3 regions of the Actinophytocola sp. genome follow, and region 1 is predicted to be linked to each of the others. Evidence: riboswitches for the same ligand, from Rfam matches in the RefSeq annotation. Region 1 holds a riboswitch; each other region holds the start of a gene.
What was found. Region 1 has a riboswitch for S-adenosylmethionine ahead of ACRDTB_RS24650 (methionine ABC transporter ATP-binding protein). Riboswitches for the same ligand answer to the same signal wherever they lie in the genome.

Region 1 (4,522 bases):
GCCAAGGTACGTCGGGGCGGCCGTCTTCGAGACGGTCATGGGATGGCCGACGGCCGAGGGAATGTCGTAACGGAACGAAGCGCGTCGGCCGCGCAGTAGTTGGGCTCGGCCACGGCCTTCTGGAGGTATCGACTCTGTGAGCGGAAACAGATCCGGCGATTTCGGCGGTTCTACGGGCAGCGGCTTCGCGGACACCGACTGGTTCACCCCGGTCAACGCCCGCGCCGCGGCCAGCACCGCGGTCCTGGATGAGGACTTCCGCGTGTGGCGCTCGGAGTTCCCCGACTTCTACGACGACTTCGGTGGTTCGGGCCTCGACGGCTACTCGGGCTCGCTGACCATCACGCCGAACGACGTGCGCACGGCGCTCGGCCCGCAGGCCGACGAGCTGATGGCGTACGCGAACGTCGACGTCGACGAGCTCATCCAGCTGATCAACGCCGAGACCACCGTCCTGCCGATCATCCCGGACGCGCTGTCCGGCGATCGGGTCCGCGCGCTGCCGATGACCGAGGACGAGGTTCCGCCCGAGGTCGCGACCGGCGTCAAGCGGTGGAAGAAGTCGGTCCTCAAGGCGACGATCGCCTCGATCCTGGTCTCGCTGATCGGCGGCGGTGCCGCGGCGATCGCGATGAACAAGTCGGTCACGGTCGACGTCGACGGCCAGGCTCACCAGGTCAACACCTACGCCGACACGGTCGGCGAGGTGCTGGAGAACGAGGGCCTCAACGTCGGCTCGCACGACTCGCTGTCCCCGTCGCCGGCCGCCAGCATCGACGACGGCGGCACGATCGTCCTGCAGCGCGGGCGCCAGCTCCACCTGACCATCGACGGCGAGAAGCGCGATTTCTGGGTGCGCGCGACCACCGTCGAGGACGCGTTGAAGCAGATCAACCTGTCCGCCGAGGGCGCGTGGATGTCGGCGGGGATGGACAGCGAGGTGCCGCTGAACGGCATGGCGCTGGAGATCAAGACCCTCAAGAACATCACGCTGTTCGACGGCGGCAACAAGCCGAAGGCGCTGCAGACCACGGCGGTGACGGTCGACGAGCTGGTCAAGGAGCTCGAGCTCAAGCTGGGCCCCGACGACAGGATCACGCCTCGCGGGAACCTGAAGGTCACCGACGGTGCCGAGGTGCGGATCACCCGTAACGGCGTGACCGTGGTGAACCGGACGGAGAAGGTCAAGCCTCCGGTGCAGGAGGTCGAGGACCCGAACGCGTTGGAGGGCACCGAGGTCGTGCTCGACCCGGGCGCGCCGGGCGAGCGGATCGCGACCTACCGGCTCACGGTGAAGAACGGCGAGGAGATGGCCCGGGTCGAGATCGGCTCGAAGATCACCAAGCAGCCGAAGGCGAAGGTCGTCCGGGTCGGCACGAAGGAGCCGCCGCAGCCGGTGATCTCCGATGGCGCGGTCTGGGACCAGCTCGCGGAGTGCGAGTCCGGCGGCGACTGGGCGATCAACACGGGCAACGGCTACTACGGTGGCCTACAGTTCGACCAGAGCACGTGGCTCTCGAACGGCGGCGACCAGTACGCCCCGCTGCCGCACCAGGCGACCCGCGAGCAGCAGATCGCGATCGCCACCAAGGTCCGCGACGACCGCGGCGGCTACGGTGCCTGGCCCGCCTGCTCCTCCAAGCTTGGCCTGCCCACGTAGATTCCTTTTTGGACACCCCGAGCCCGGACTCGCCTCCCCGAGTCCGGGCTCGGCCCCTGTCCGGGCCCGTCTAGGCTCCTCGAAGTGAGTGACCGTGACGGGGACAGCGCCCTGCTCGGCCCGGCCGACGTCCGGCGCCTGGCCGCCGACCTCGGCATCCGACCCACCAAGAAGCTCGGCCAGAACTTCGTGCACGACCCCAACACCGTCCGCCGCACCGTGGCCGCCGCGCGGCTCACGCCGGACGACGTCGTGGTCGAAGTGGGCCCGGGGCTCGGCTCGCTCACCCTCGCCCTGCTGCCCGCCTGCCGCGCCGTGCACGCCGTCGAGGTCGACCCCGTCCTCGCCGGGCAGCTCCCGCGTACGGTCGAACGACGCGCACCCGGACTGAGCGGCAGGCTGCACGTCATCGAGGACGACGCCGTCCGGATCAGCGCCGACCGGTTCCCCGAGAAGCCGACCGCCCTCGTCGCCAACCTGCCCTACAACGTCTCCGTCCCCGTCGTCCTGCACCTGCTCGCCGAGCTGCCGACCCTGAACAAGGCGCTCGTCATGGTCCAGGCCGAGGTCGCCGACCGGATGGCAGCCGGCCCCGGCTCGAAGGTCTACGGCGTTCCCAGTGTCAAGATCGCCTGGTACGCCACCGCGAAACGGGTCGCCACGGTCCCGCGCACGGTCTTCTGGCCCGTGCCCAACGTCGACTCCGCGCTCGTCCTGCTCGAACGCCACGACGAGCCACGGGCGAACAGGAAAGAGGTCTTCCGGCTCGTCGACGCCGCCTTCGCCCAGCGCCGCAAGACGCTGCGGGCCGCGCTCGCCGGCTGGGCCGGGTCCGCCGAGCGGGCCGCCGAGCTGCTCACCGCGGCCGGCATCGATCCGGGCTCGCGAGGCGAACGACTCACGGTGGACGACTTCTCGACGGTCGTGGCCGCCGCCGCGCGGTGACCCTACGCTGACTGTGACTTGGCAGATATCTGACCAGGTATGGCCGTCGTGACGGTTGCACTTGGCGGGGTTCGTCAGGTTGACTACAGAGGAATTCCATCCCGAGCGGCCGAGAGACCTGGCTCCGAGACGCCGCAGCAACCACCCACCGCGGGCAGGTGCTACCGCCAGGATCGATGGAGGAGTGAGAGATGGTCATGCTGACCACCAGGCGGGTCATCGACCAGTGCCGGCGCACGGTCACGGGTTGTCGTCGCTGACTTCTACCAGCTGACGCCCCACCATCGCCCGAACCCGGGCAGACCGAACACGCAACCCACCGCTTCACACGAGCGGTCATCGCGCCTGGACTGGAGCACATCGTGATCACCTTGGAGAACCTCAGCAAGTCCTTCCGAAGTACGTCGGGCTCGGTCGTGGCCCTCGACGACGTCACCCTCGACGTTCCGACCGGCGTGATCGCCGGCGTCGTCGGCCCCGCGGGAGCCGGCAAGTCCACCCTCGCCCGGGTGCTGTCGCTGCGCGAGCGCCCGGACAGCGGCGTGTTCCGCCTCGACGGGCTCAACACCGGCACCCTCGACGAGCGCACCCTGCGCCTCGCCCGCTCGCGGATCGGCGTCGTCCCCTCCGGCGGCTCGCTGCTCGCCCAGCGCACCGCCGCCGGCAATGTCGCGCTGCCGCTGGAGCAGGCCGGCATGGACGGCCCGAAGCGCCGCGAGCGGGTCGGCAGGGTGCTCGACCTCATCGGCCTCACCCGCCAGGCCGCCACCTACCCCGCGGAGCTCAGCCCGGGCCAGCGCCAGCGCGTCGCCGTGGCCCGCGCGCTCGTCGGCGACCCGGCCGTCGTGCTCGCCGACGACCCGACCGCCGACCTCGACGAGGACGGCGCCGCCGGTGTGCTCGCCGTGCTCGACCGGGCCCGTGCGGAGCTCGGCGTCACGGTGCTCGTCGCCACCCAGGACACCAGCGTGGTCCGCCGCATCGCCGACGACGTCGCCGTCCTGGAGCACGGCCGGCTGCTGGAGAGCGGCCGGATCCTGGAGCTGATCCGCGACCCGGACAGCCTGGTCGCCCAGGCCGTGCTGCCGGCCATCGACCCCGACGCGCGCGGCGACTACCCGCGCGTCGCGGACGTCGTGCTCATCGGCTTCGCGGCGATCGGCTCACTGCTGCCCGAGGCCACCAGCCGGTTCGGCACGGACATCTCCGTGATCGGTGGCGGCGTGACCCGCATCGGTGAGACCCCGGTCGCGCGCTTCCGGGTCGGCCTGTCCGGTGAGCGGACCGACTCCGCACTCGGCTGGCTCGCCGAGCGCGGCGGCGCGGTCCGCCAGCTCGCCCGGGGCCCGCGCGGGGTGGTAGCGGCCTGACGCGGCGGACGGGCCGGCAGGGCCTGGAAGGACGCCTTACGGACACTCAACGTCCGGATGGCGTCCTTCCAGGCGTAGCCCCGCAGGGCGTGGACGGGCGGCCGCCGCGCGGTACGCAGCACGTAGCTCGGCGGTGACCGCGTCGGGCTCGGATCGCAGCCGTGTCGGCAGAGTCTGCACGACGACCACTCCAGCCGCGGCGTAACGGGAGTTCCGCGCAACGGTTCTGGCATAGTCGTCGCGGGAGAAGTGAAACGCGAACGAGTCGATCTCCCAGGCCATCCCGACCTCATCCGCCCAGCCGTCGGGAGTGGCGATGTACCGCCCGTCCGGGCAACGCAACACCACGTTCCATTCGAGTGTTGGCAATCCCGTGCGCGCCCAGACCCGCATCGCGTCGGCCTCGGCGATCGACCGGGCGCCGCCCTCGATGTCCTTCAGCACCTCCCGCACCACAGCGGTGCCCCGCCTGCTGCCTCGCTCCATCTCATACCTCAACCAACCGGGCCGAACGCGGCCACGCTGCACCGCCTCGCTGACCAGCGCG
Region 2 (4,522 bases), on a different contig from region 1:
TTCTAGTGTCGTGGGTCGTTGATTCGGCTGCGGCAGGCGGCGAGGGTGTCGGAGATCTGGTCGGCGGTCTTGGTCCAGGCGAATGGTGTGGGTTGGTGTCCCATTCGTTGGTCCATTTGCGGATGTCGGTTTTCGAGTTCGGTGATGCCGCGGCGGGCGGAGCGGCGGAGTTTGCGGTTGGTCAGCTCGGCGAGCCAGCGCTCTACGAGGTTGAGCCGGGAGCTGCTGGTCGGGGTGAAGTGCTGGTGGAAGCGGGGGTGGTGGATTAGCCACCTTGACCATCGGGGTCGTGTGGGTGGCGTGGTTGTCGAGCACCAGGTGATCGGCAGAATCGGCGCGGTGTGATCGATGGCCTGTATCTGGGACGTCTCATCGACCGCGAGCACTAACGCGTTCTCCGGCAGAGCAAGGTAGAGACCGACGATGTCGCGGACCTTGTCCACGAACTGCGGATCGGTCGACAGCTACAGCGTGTGGCTTGAGCTCGAATGCCCGTCAGATCCGCGACACGCGGACTGTGACATCCCGGTCGCCGAGGCCATTGACCGAGTCGACCGACGCTGTCCTGGCCTGGCGTCTCCTCCAACGTCTTTCGTGATCACCTGCTCGACCTGGTCATCGGTGATCATCCGAGGCCGCCCCGGACGCGGCTCATCCGTCAGACCTTCCACCCGACGAACCAGGAACCGAGACCGCAACTTGGACACCACAATCCGCGCTCGCGCAGCCAACGCCTGCGACGGCGTTCGGCGACGACCTCCCCGCCAGCAGAACCTGCCGCTCCTCATCGGAAAGCACCACCGGATCAACCCCTCGGGTTCGGCACACCAAAACCCCTACCAACTACCGGCAACTAACGACTCACGAGACTAGGCTTCGGCGCGCCGAACCAGCGTCCACTTAGGAATCGAGGGCCTCGCGGACCGCATCGCTCGATGGTGGGACCACCGCCTTCGGGCCGACCTCGTCCTGGATGGCGTCCAGGGTCTTCAGACCGTCGCCGGTGATGAGGAGGACAGTCTCGGCATCCGGGTCGAGCTGGCCGGTGTCGATGAGCTTCTTCGCCGTGGCCACGGTGACACCGCCGGCGGTCTCGGCGAAGATGCCTTCCGTCCTGGCCAGCAGGCGGATACCCGCGACGACCTCCTTGTCGGAGACGTCCTCGACCGCGCCGCTGGTGCGGCGCACCGCGTCGAGCACGTACGGGCCGTCGGCTGGTGCGCCGATCGCGAGCGACCGGGCGATCGTGTCCGGCTTCACCGGCCGGACGACGTCCTGGCCGGCCTTGAACGCGGCAGACACCGGCGAGCAGCCCGTCGCCTGGGCGCCGAACACCCGGTAGTCCCTGCCGTCGACGAGACCGAGGTCGGTCAGCTCGCGGAAGCCCTTGTCCACCTTGGTGAGCTGCGCGCCCGACGCGACGGGGACGACCACCTGGTCGGGCAGCCGCCAGCCGAGCTGCTCGGCGACCTCGTAGCCGAGCGTCTTGGAACCCTCGGCGTAGTACGGGCGCACGTTGACGTTCACGAACGCCCAGTCCTCGTGATCCGCCGCGAGCTCGGTGGCGAGGCGGTTCACGTCGTCGTAGTTGCCGTCGACCGCGATCAGTGCGCCGTCGTACACAGCGGTGGTGAGCACCTTCGCGCGCTCGAGCGAGGCCGGGATCAGCACGACCGACTCCCAGCCGGCGCGTGCGGCCGCGGCGGCGACGGCGTTGGCCAGGTTGCCGGTCGACGGGCAGGCCAGCACGGTGAACCCGAGCTGGCGGGCGGCGGCGAGGGCCACGGCGACCACGCGGTCCTTGAACGAGTGCGTCGGGTTGCCCGTGTCGTCCTTGACCCACAAGGACTTGACGCCCAGTGCGGCACCGAGCCGGTCGGCCTTCACCAGGCGGGTGAGGCCAGGGTCGGTGTTCGGGTGGCGATCCACATCGGACGGTACGGGCAGGAGCCGCCGGTAGCGCCAGATCGACTTGGGGCCGGACTCGATGTCCGCTCGGCTGACGTCGCCGAACTCGTAGGCGACCTCCAGCGGACCGAAACATTCGGCGCACGCGAACTCGGCGGCGAGTGGGACCTGGTTGCCACATTCCCGGCAGGTCAGGGCGCGCGCGGGCCCGAGGTCGAGCGTGGTGGTGGCGGCAGTGATCGTCATCGCGAGGTTTCTCCTCATCTGTCCCGCGTGCGGGTCGGAATTGGCACCGTGGTCGTAGCCGTCCTCGCGGAAGACGAATGGCTGACGCCGGTTGCCGGGGCTTCTTCGGGCCGGTCCCTCTGCCCCTCTGGATGAGCGGTGTTCAGTTGTTCACAGACCACGGTACGGCACGACGGGGTGGCCCGGCCAATGTGAGGTCCGTCATCCAACGAGTACGACCAACATGTCACCCGCCCGGCGGCGGGCGCACCCGCGAAGGTGCGAGGATGGCCGGGTGAAGGCCCCAGCCGTGACGCCGCCGGCGCTCCAGCTCGTGCTCGGTGAGGAGGAGCTGCTGGTCGAGCGCGCGGTGCGGGCCGCCGTCGACGCCGCCAAGCTCGCCGATCCGACCGCCGAGCTGACCCGGGTCAAGGTGTCCGACCTGACCCCGCCCGAGCTCGCCGAGCTGGTGAGCCCGTCGCTGTTCGCCGAGCGGCGGGTGATCGTGCTCGAGGGCGCGCACGACGCCGGCAAGGACATCGCCGCGTCGATCACGTCGTACGTGCGCGAGCCGGCGGAGGGCGTGCAGCTCGTCGTGCTGCACACCGGGGGCGGTCGCAAGCCGGCCAAGGATCTGATCACCGCGCTGCGGTCGGCCGAGGCGCACGTCGTGGAGTGTCCGAGGATCACCAGGCCGGCGGACCGGGAGGCCTTCGTACGCAACGAGATCCGGCGTGCGGGCGGCAGGTCCGACGCGGAGGCGGTGAGCGCGCTGATCGACTCGGTCGGTTCGGACCTGCGCGAGCTGGCCTCGGCGGCGGCGCAGCTCGTGGCGGACACCGGTGGCCAGGTGACCGCGGAGGAGGTGCGCCGCTACCACCGCGGGCGGGCGGACGTGACCGGGTTCGCGGTGGCCGAGAAGGCGATCACCGGCGACGTGGCGGGCGCGCTGGAGATGTTGCGCTGGGCGATGCAGCTGGGCGTGCCGCACGTGCTGGTGGCCGACGCGCTCGCGGACGGGGTGCGCACGGTGGCGCGGGTGGCTGGCGCGGGGCGCGCGGACCCGTACCGGCTGTCCTCGGAGCTGGGGATGCCCACGTGGAAGGTGCGCAAGGCGCTGTCACAGTCGCGCGGCTGGCACGCGGCGGGCCTGGTGGCCGCGATGCAGGTGGTGGCCGAGGTGAACGCGGATGTCAAGGGTGTCGCGGTGGACGCCGACTTCGCGTTGCAGCGGGCGGTGCTCCGCCTCGCCGAGGCTCGTCGCCGCACCTGACCGGCGAGCCGGGCGCCCGGTTCACTTGGACGGGTGATGGGCTTGGCCTCCGGCCCCCCGATTTCCAGCCTACCGGCGGGGGCTGACGATTCCGGTTGACGGTCACGGAGCTGGGGATGGCCGTGCGCACTGTGGACAACTCCCCCAGGGGTCCCCCGTTTTCAACGCTAGTGGTGGGGGCTGACGGCAATCGCCGGGCGGAGGTTGGTCCTGTGGACAACTCGTGGAGGTGCCGGGGAGAGGGGGGTCCGGAGACGGCTGTGCCGGCCGCCCACAAAGGACGGCCGGCACAGGCGGGTCAGCTCGGAAGGCGGCTCAGAGTTGGCTGGCGCGCTTGGCCATGGCGGACTTCTTGTTCGCCGCCTGGTTGGCGTGGATGACGCCCTTGCCGGCAGCCTTGTCGAGCTTGCGGGCGGCGTCCCGCATGAGCTCGATGGCCTGCTCCTTCTCGCCCGCCTCGGCGGCCTCGCGGAACTTGCGGATCGCGGTCTTCACCGAGGACTTGACGGCCTTGTTGCGCTGCCGCGCCTTCTCGTTCGTCTTGATCCGCTTGATCTGGGACTTGATGTTCGCCACGCGTGTGCTCCTCGATGTCGATCACGGAATTCCGTGCCGCGTTCAGGTGGCCTCACCGAAACGGCGAGCTTCCTCCAGGGCGGAATGCCACACGGCAACGACGTACGAGGATAACAGCGGGTCACCGCGGTCTCATCGGCGGCCGCCCAGCATGCTCCGCGTCAGCGCCTGCTGCTGGGACATCAGCTCGTCCAGGGCCGCCCGCAGGGCCGGCTCGTCGAGGCCGGAGCCCGACGTGACCGACTTCAGCACGGCCCGGCGCACCCACTCCCTGACGAACGACGCGGTCACCCCGTCGGTCGCCGCCACCAGGGGCGACGCGTCCGGCAACCGCAGCGCGGGGCCACCGTAGAGCCGCAGCAGCCGCTCGCGGCAGGCGGCGTCCGGCTTCGGGATCTCCACCGCGAGATCCACCCGGCCGGGCCGCTGCGCGAGCGCCTCCTCCATGGTGTCCACGCGGTTCGTCGTCAGCACGAAGGTCACGTCCGCCTCGGACCCGATGCCGTCCATCTCGTCCAGCAGCTCGAACAACGCGGGGTT
Region 3 (4,522 bases), on a different contig from region 1:
GGCGCGCACGGGCACGGGCTGCTCCGGCTCGGGCAGGGTCACCTCGAGCCAGGCGCCCGCGACGAGCCGGTCGGACTTGCCGGCGGGCCTGCCGTCGAGGCTCACGTCGCCGGACTCGGCGAGGGCGGCGACCGCGGTACGGGACAGGCCGAGCAGCTTGGCCAGCCCGGCGTCGACCCGCATGCCGTCCAGCCCGTCGGGGACCGGAAGGGTGCGAGCGGTCACGCGTCCGTGTCCTTCGCGGGCTCTTCCTTCGCGTTGATCGTGTCCTCGGTGTCCGCCGCGTCCTTCGGCATCGGGTCCTTCGGCGTCGCGTCCTTCGGCGTCCTGTCCTTCGGCGTCCTGTCCTTCGTCGACGTGCCGTCGTAGTCGCGGCCGAGCAGGGCCATGACCACGATGAGCGCGCCGCCGCAGACGATGGACGAGTCGGCGACGTTGAACACCGGGAAGACGTCGCCGTTGGGGGCGAACGGCGAGAGGAAGTCGACGACGTGGCCGCGCAGCGGGCCGGGCGCGCGGAGGAAGCGGTCGATGAGGTTGCCCAGCGCACCGGCGAGCACCAGGCCGAGCCCGACGGCCCAGCCGATGGAGCGCAGCTTGGGCATGATCCAGATGATCGCGATGACAACGCCCACCGCGATGAGCGTGAGCACCCACGTCATCCCGGTGGCCATGCTGAACGCGGCGCCGGGGTTGCGCACGAGCTGCAGGTAGAACAGCCCGCCGAGCACCCGCACCGGTGCCTGCCCCTCGAGGGCCGCGACGGCGATGATCTTCGTGACGATGTCGGCGGCCAGCACCACCGGCGCCACGACCGCGAACAGCCAGCCGCGGCGGGGCGGCCGGGACGGTTCGGGTGGGGGCGGCTGCTCGGTGTCGGTACGACCCGGCTGCTCCGCGTCGGTACTGGTCTCGTCGCTCACCGGGCCATTGTCCATGGTCGGCGAAACCGGGTGGTCAGCAACCACTCACGTACGCCGCCCCGGCCGGAGGTCGAGCAGGTCGACGTCGCCGCTGCCGGTCAGCCGCATCGGCTCGTTGATCACGACAAGCACGACGCATCGAGGCGATGGTCTGCGCGGCCTCGCGGAGCCGGTCCAGCGCCTCGGCGGGGGCGTTGCCGCGCCGCCAGACTAAAGCGCGGCCAGCAACGGCGGCAGCGGACGCGGGTCGGGCGCGGGGGTCCAGCGGCCGTCCACCTGCTCGTAGTCCGCCGCCGGGCCGTGCGTGACCAGCGAGCGCAGCGCGCCGACGAGACGGTCGACGTGCTCGGCGGTGCTGCCCAGGCCGAGGCTCGCCCGCAGCGCGCGAGTACCCGTGGCGCCGGCCGAGGCGAGCAGGCGGCGGGTCGCGATGTGGGCGCAGAACGCGCCGTCCCGCACGCCGATGCCGTGCTCGGCCGACAGCGCCGCCGCCAGCAGACCCGGGTCCTGGCCGTCGACCGCGAAGCTCACCACGCCCACCCGGTCGCCGCCGAGCAGGGACAGCTCACGCAGGCCCGGCACGCCGGCGAGCCCCGCCCGCAGCCGCGTCAGCAGCGCACGCTCGTGCGCGATGATCGCGTCCCAGTGCCGGCCCAGCGTCTCGCACGCCACCGCGAGCGCGTGCGCGCCGACCACGTTCGGCGTGCCGGCCTCGTGCCGCTCCGGGCCCGTCGACCAGGACACCGCGAGGCGCGAGTCCCGGTCGGCCACCAGCGACGTCGCGCCCCCGCCGGCCAGGTACGGGTCCGCCGCTCGCAGCCAGTCCGCCCGCCCGACGAGCGCGCCGGCACCGAACGGCGCGTACAGCTTGTGCCCGGACAGCACGACGTAGTCCACGTCCAGCGCGCGGACGTCGACCGGACGGTGCGGGGCCAACTGCGCGGCGTCGAGCACGATGCGGGCGCCGTGGTGGCGGGCGATCGCGGCGACGTCGGCCACCGGCCACAGCTCGCCGGTCACGTTCGACGCACCGGTCACCACCACGAGCCGCGGCCCGGTCGGGCAGTCTTGCAGGGCGCGGTCGAGCGAGCCGACCGACGAGATGTGCCGGACCAGCGGCCCGCGCCACGGCAGCAGTGCGGCGTGGTGGTCGGTGTCGAACCGCACCACCGACGTGCCGGTCCCACCTGTTCGCGGCAGCGCGCGGGCCAGCAGGTTCAGCGCGTCGGTCGTGTTGCGGGTGAACACCACGGCGTCGGTCCGCCGCGCCCCGACGAACCGGCGCACCACCTCGCGCGCCCGCTCATAGACCTTTGTGGACACCTGCGAGGCGAGGCCCGCGCCGCGGTGCACGCTGGCATACCAGGGCAACAGCTCGTCGACCGCGTCGCGGACCGCCGCAAGGCAGGGCGCGCTCGCGGCGTGGTCGAGGTTCGCGTACGGCACCCGGCGACCGTCCACCAGCGGCACGGTCAGCCGCGCGCCGACGACGGGCGGAATCGGGCCGGGCAGGCCGCCGGACACGGGTCGGACATGTGGGATGGCGAGCGTCATCGTGAAGCCTCCGGGGTCGGGGCCCCGCCCCGGGGCCCGCGCTTGCCCACCCGCACCTCGCGGAGGGCCTGGTCCTCACCCGGGGCACCCCACCGCGGTTGGAGGGTTGCCGGCCAGCAAGCCGGGGCTTGACGCTGGCACTCATGACCTTCGCGCCCGAAGGTAGCCGATCCGGCCCGGAACTGTCCAACCGCCACCGTGCTTGACACACTCCCCCCATGACTGACTTCGATGTGCTGGTGCTGGGCTCGGGACCCGGGGGACAGAAGGCCGCGATCGCGGCCGCCAAGCTCGGCGCCGAGGTGGGGCTGATCGAGCGGCGCAACATGATCGGCGGCGTCTGCATCAACACCGGCACCATCCCGTCCAAGACCCTGCGCGAGGCCGTCCTCTACCTGACCGGCATGAGCCAGCGTGAGCTGTACGGCCAGAGCTACCGGGTCAAGGAGGAGATCACGATCGGCGACCTGACCGCCCGGACGAGCCACGTCGTCGGCCGTGAGGTCGACGTGATCCGCAGCCAGCTGTCCCGCAACGGCGTCTCGGTGCTGCCCGGCCTGGGCCGGTTCACCGACCCGCACACGGTCCAGGTCTCCGACGGCAGCGGACAGGAGCGCTCGGTGTCCGCGGACAAGATCGTGATCGCCACCGGGACCTGCCCGGCCCGCCCGTCCAGTGTGGACTTCGACGCGCAGACGATCATCGACTCGGACGGGATCCTCGGGCTGGAGCGGATCCCGCGGTCGATGATCGTGGTCGGCGCCGGGGTGATCGGCATCGAGTACGCGTCGATGTTCGCCGCCCTGGGGACCAAGGTCACGGTGATCGAGCAGCGGATGCGGATGCTCGAGTTCTGCGACACCGAGGTGATCGAGGCACTCAAGTACCACCTGCGCGACCTCGCGGTGACGTTCCGGTTCGGCGAGACCGTGGCCGCCGTGGAGCGGCACAAGAACGGCACGGTCACGACCCTGGAGAGCGGCAAGAAGATCCCCGCCGACATGGTGATGTACTCCGCCGGCCGACAGGGCATGACCGACCACCTCGACCTGCCCGCGGCCGGGCTGGCGGCGGACAGGCGCGGCCGGATCAAGGTCGACGGCACGTTCCGCACCGAGGTCGAGCACATCTACGCGGTCGGGGACGTGATCGGCTTCCCCGCGCTCGCGGCCACGTCGATGGAGCAGGGCCGGCTCGCGGCCCACCACGCGTGCGGCGAGCCGGTGCACGAGATGCACGAGCTGCAGCCGATCGGGATCTACACGATCCCCGAGATCAGCTACATCGGCCGCACCGAGGACGAGCTGACCGAGCAGCGGGTGCCGTTCGAGGTCGGCGTCTCCCGCTACCGCGAGCTCGCCCGCGGGCAGATCATCGGCGACTCCTACGGGGTGCTGAAGCTGCTCGTGTCCCCGCAGGACCGCTCGCTGCTGGGCGTGCACGTGTTCGGCACCGGCGCCACCGAGTTGGTCCACATCGGACAGGCGGTGATGGGCTGCGGCGGCACGATCGACTACCTCGTGGACACGGTGTTCAACTACCCGACGCTCGCCGAGTCATACAAGGTGGCCGCCCTGGACGCGACCAACAAGATCCGCCAGATCAGCATGCTGACGGAGTGACACCTCAGCCGTACAGGAACGTCCCCGGGAACGGCACGACCCAGCCGTCGCTCCGCCGGACCGCGTGGCCGGAGTACTGCGTGGCGGCCTCGAAGAACTGCCAGCCGCCGAACGCCTTGCCGTCGACCGGTTCGCCGACCACGGCGGCGACGTCGGAGGACAGCGTCTCGTAGGACACGCCGTGCCAGTCGCCGCCGGCGGCGGGCTCGGCGGCGACCTCGGCCGGCGACGCGGTCAGCAGCCACAGGGTGAAGTGCACGTGCGCGCCGCTGCTGCTGCCACCACACGGCAGGGCGTTGCCGATCGTGCCGAGCACGGTGCCCGGCGCGACCTGCTGTCCGTCCGCCACCTCGATATTCTCCATGTGGTAGTACCCGGTACGCCAGCCCTCCACGTGGTCGATCGTGACCCAGGGGCCACCCG

Region 2: it holds a riboswitch for S-adenosylmethionine, as region 1 does, so the genes downstream of both, thrC (threonine synthase) here and ACRDTB_RS24650 (methionine ABC transporter ATP-binding protein) in region 1, are expected to answer to the same signal.
Region 3: it holds a riboswitch for S-adenosylmethionine, as region 1 does, so the genes downstream of both, ACRDTB_RS24375 (aminotransferase class V-fold PLP-dependent enzyme) here and ACRDTB_RS24650 (methionine ABC transporter ATP-binding protein) in region 1, are expected to answer to the same signal.

The regions. Positions count from the first base shown of each region.
Region 1 covers NZ_JBOHGB010000088.1:8,642-13,163, reverse strand. The annotation lists gene ACRDTB_RS24660 (transglycosylase family protein) at 137-1,660, shown strand; gene rsmA (16S rRNA (adenine(1518)-N(6)/adenine(1519)-N(6))-dimethyltransferase RsmA) at 1,745-2,605, shown strand; SAM riboswitch class I at 2,699-2,788, shown strand; gene ACRDTB_RS24650 (methionine ABC transporter ATP-binding protein) at 2,968-3,975, shown strand; gene ACRDTB_RS24645 (hypothetical protein) at 4,012-4,522, opposite strand, start outside.
Region 2 covers NZ_JBOHGB010000105.1:2,070-6,591, forward strand. The annotation lists gene ACRDTB_RS26785 (hypothetical protein) at 1-6, shown strand, start outside; partial or broken gene ACRDTB_RS26790 (transposase) at 3-554, opposite strand; gene thrC (threonine synthase) at 901-2,154, opposite strand; SAM riboswitch class I at 2,166-2,292, opposite strand; gene holA (DNA polymerase III subunit delta) at 2,429-3,406, shown strand; gene rpsT (30S ribosomal protein S20) at 3,722-3,982, opposite strand; gene ACRDTB_RS26810 (AAA family ATPase) at 4,115-4,522, opposite strand, start outside.
Region 3 covers NZ_JBOHGB010000086.1:10,310-14,831, reverse strand. The annotation lists gene ACRDTB_RS24385 (RluA family pseudouridine synthase) at 1-225, opposite strand, end outside; gene lspA (signal peptidase II) at 222-923, opposite strand; gene ACRDTB_RS24375 (aminotransferase class V-fold PLP-dependent enzyme) at 1,134-2,477, opposite strand; SAM riboswitch class IV at 2,511-2,626, opposite strand; gene sthA (Si-specific NAD(P)(+) transhydrogenase) at 2,696-4,099, shown strand; gene ACRDTB_RS24365 (M23 family metallopeptidase) at 4,104-4,522, opposite strand, start outside.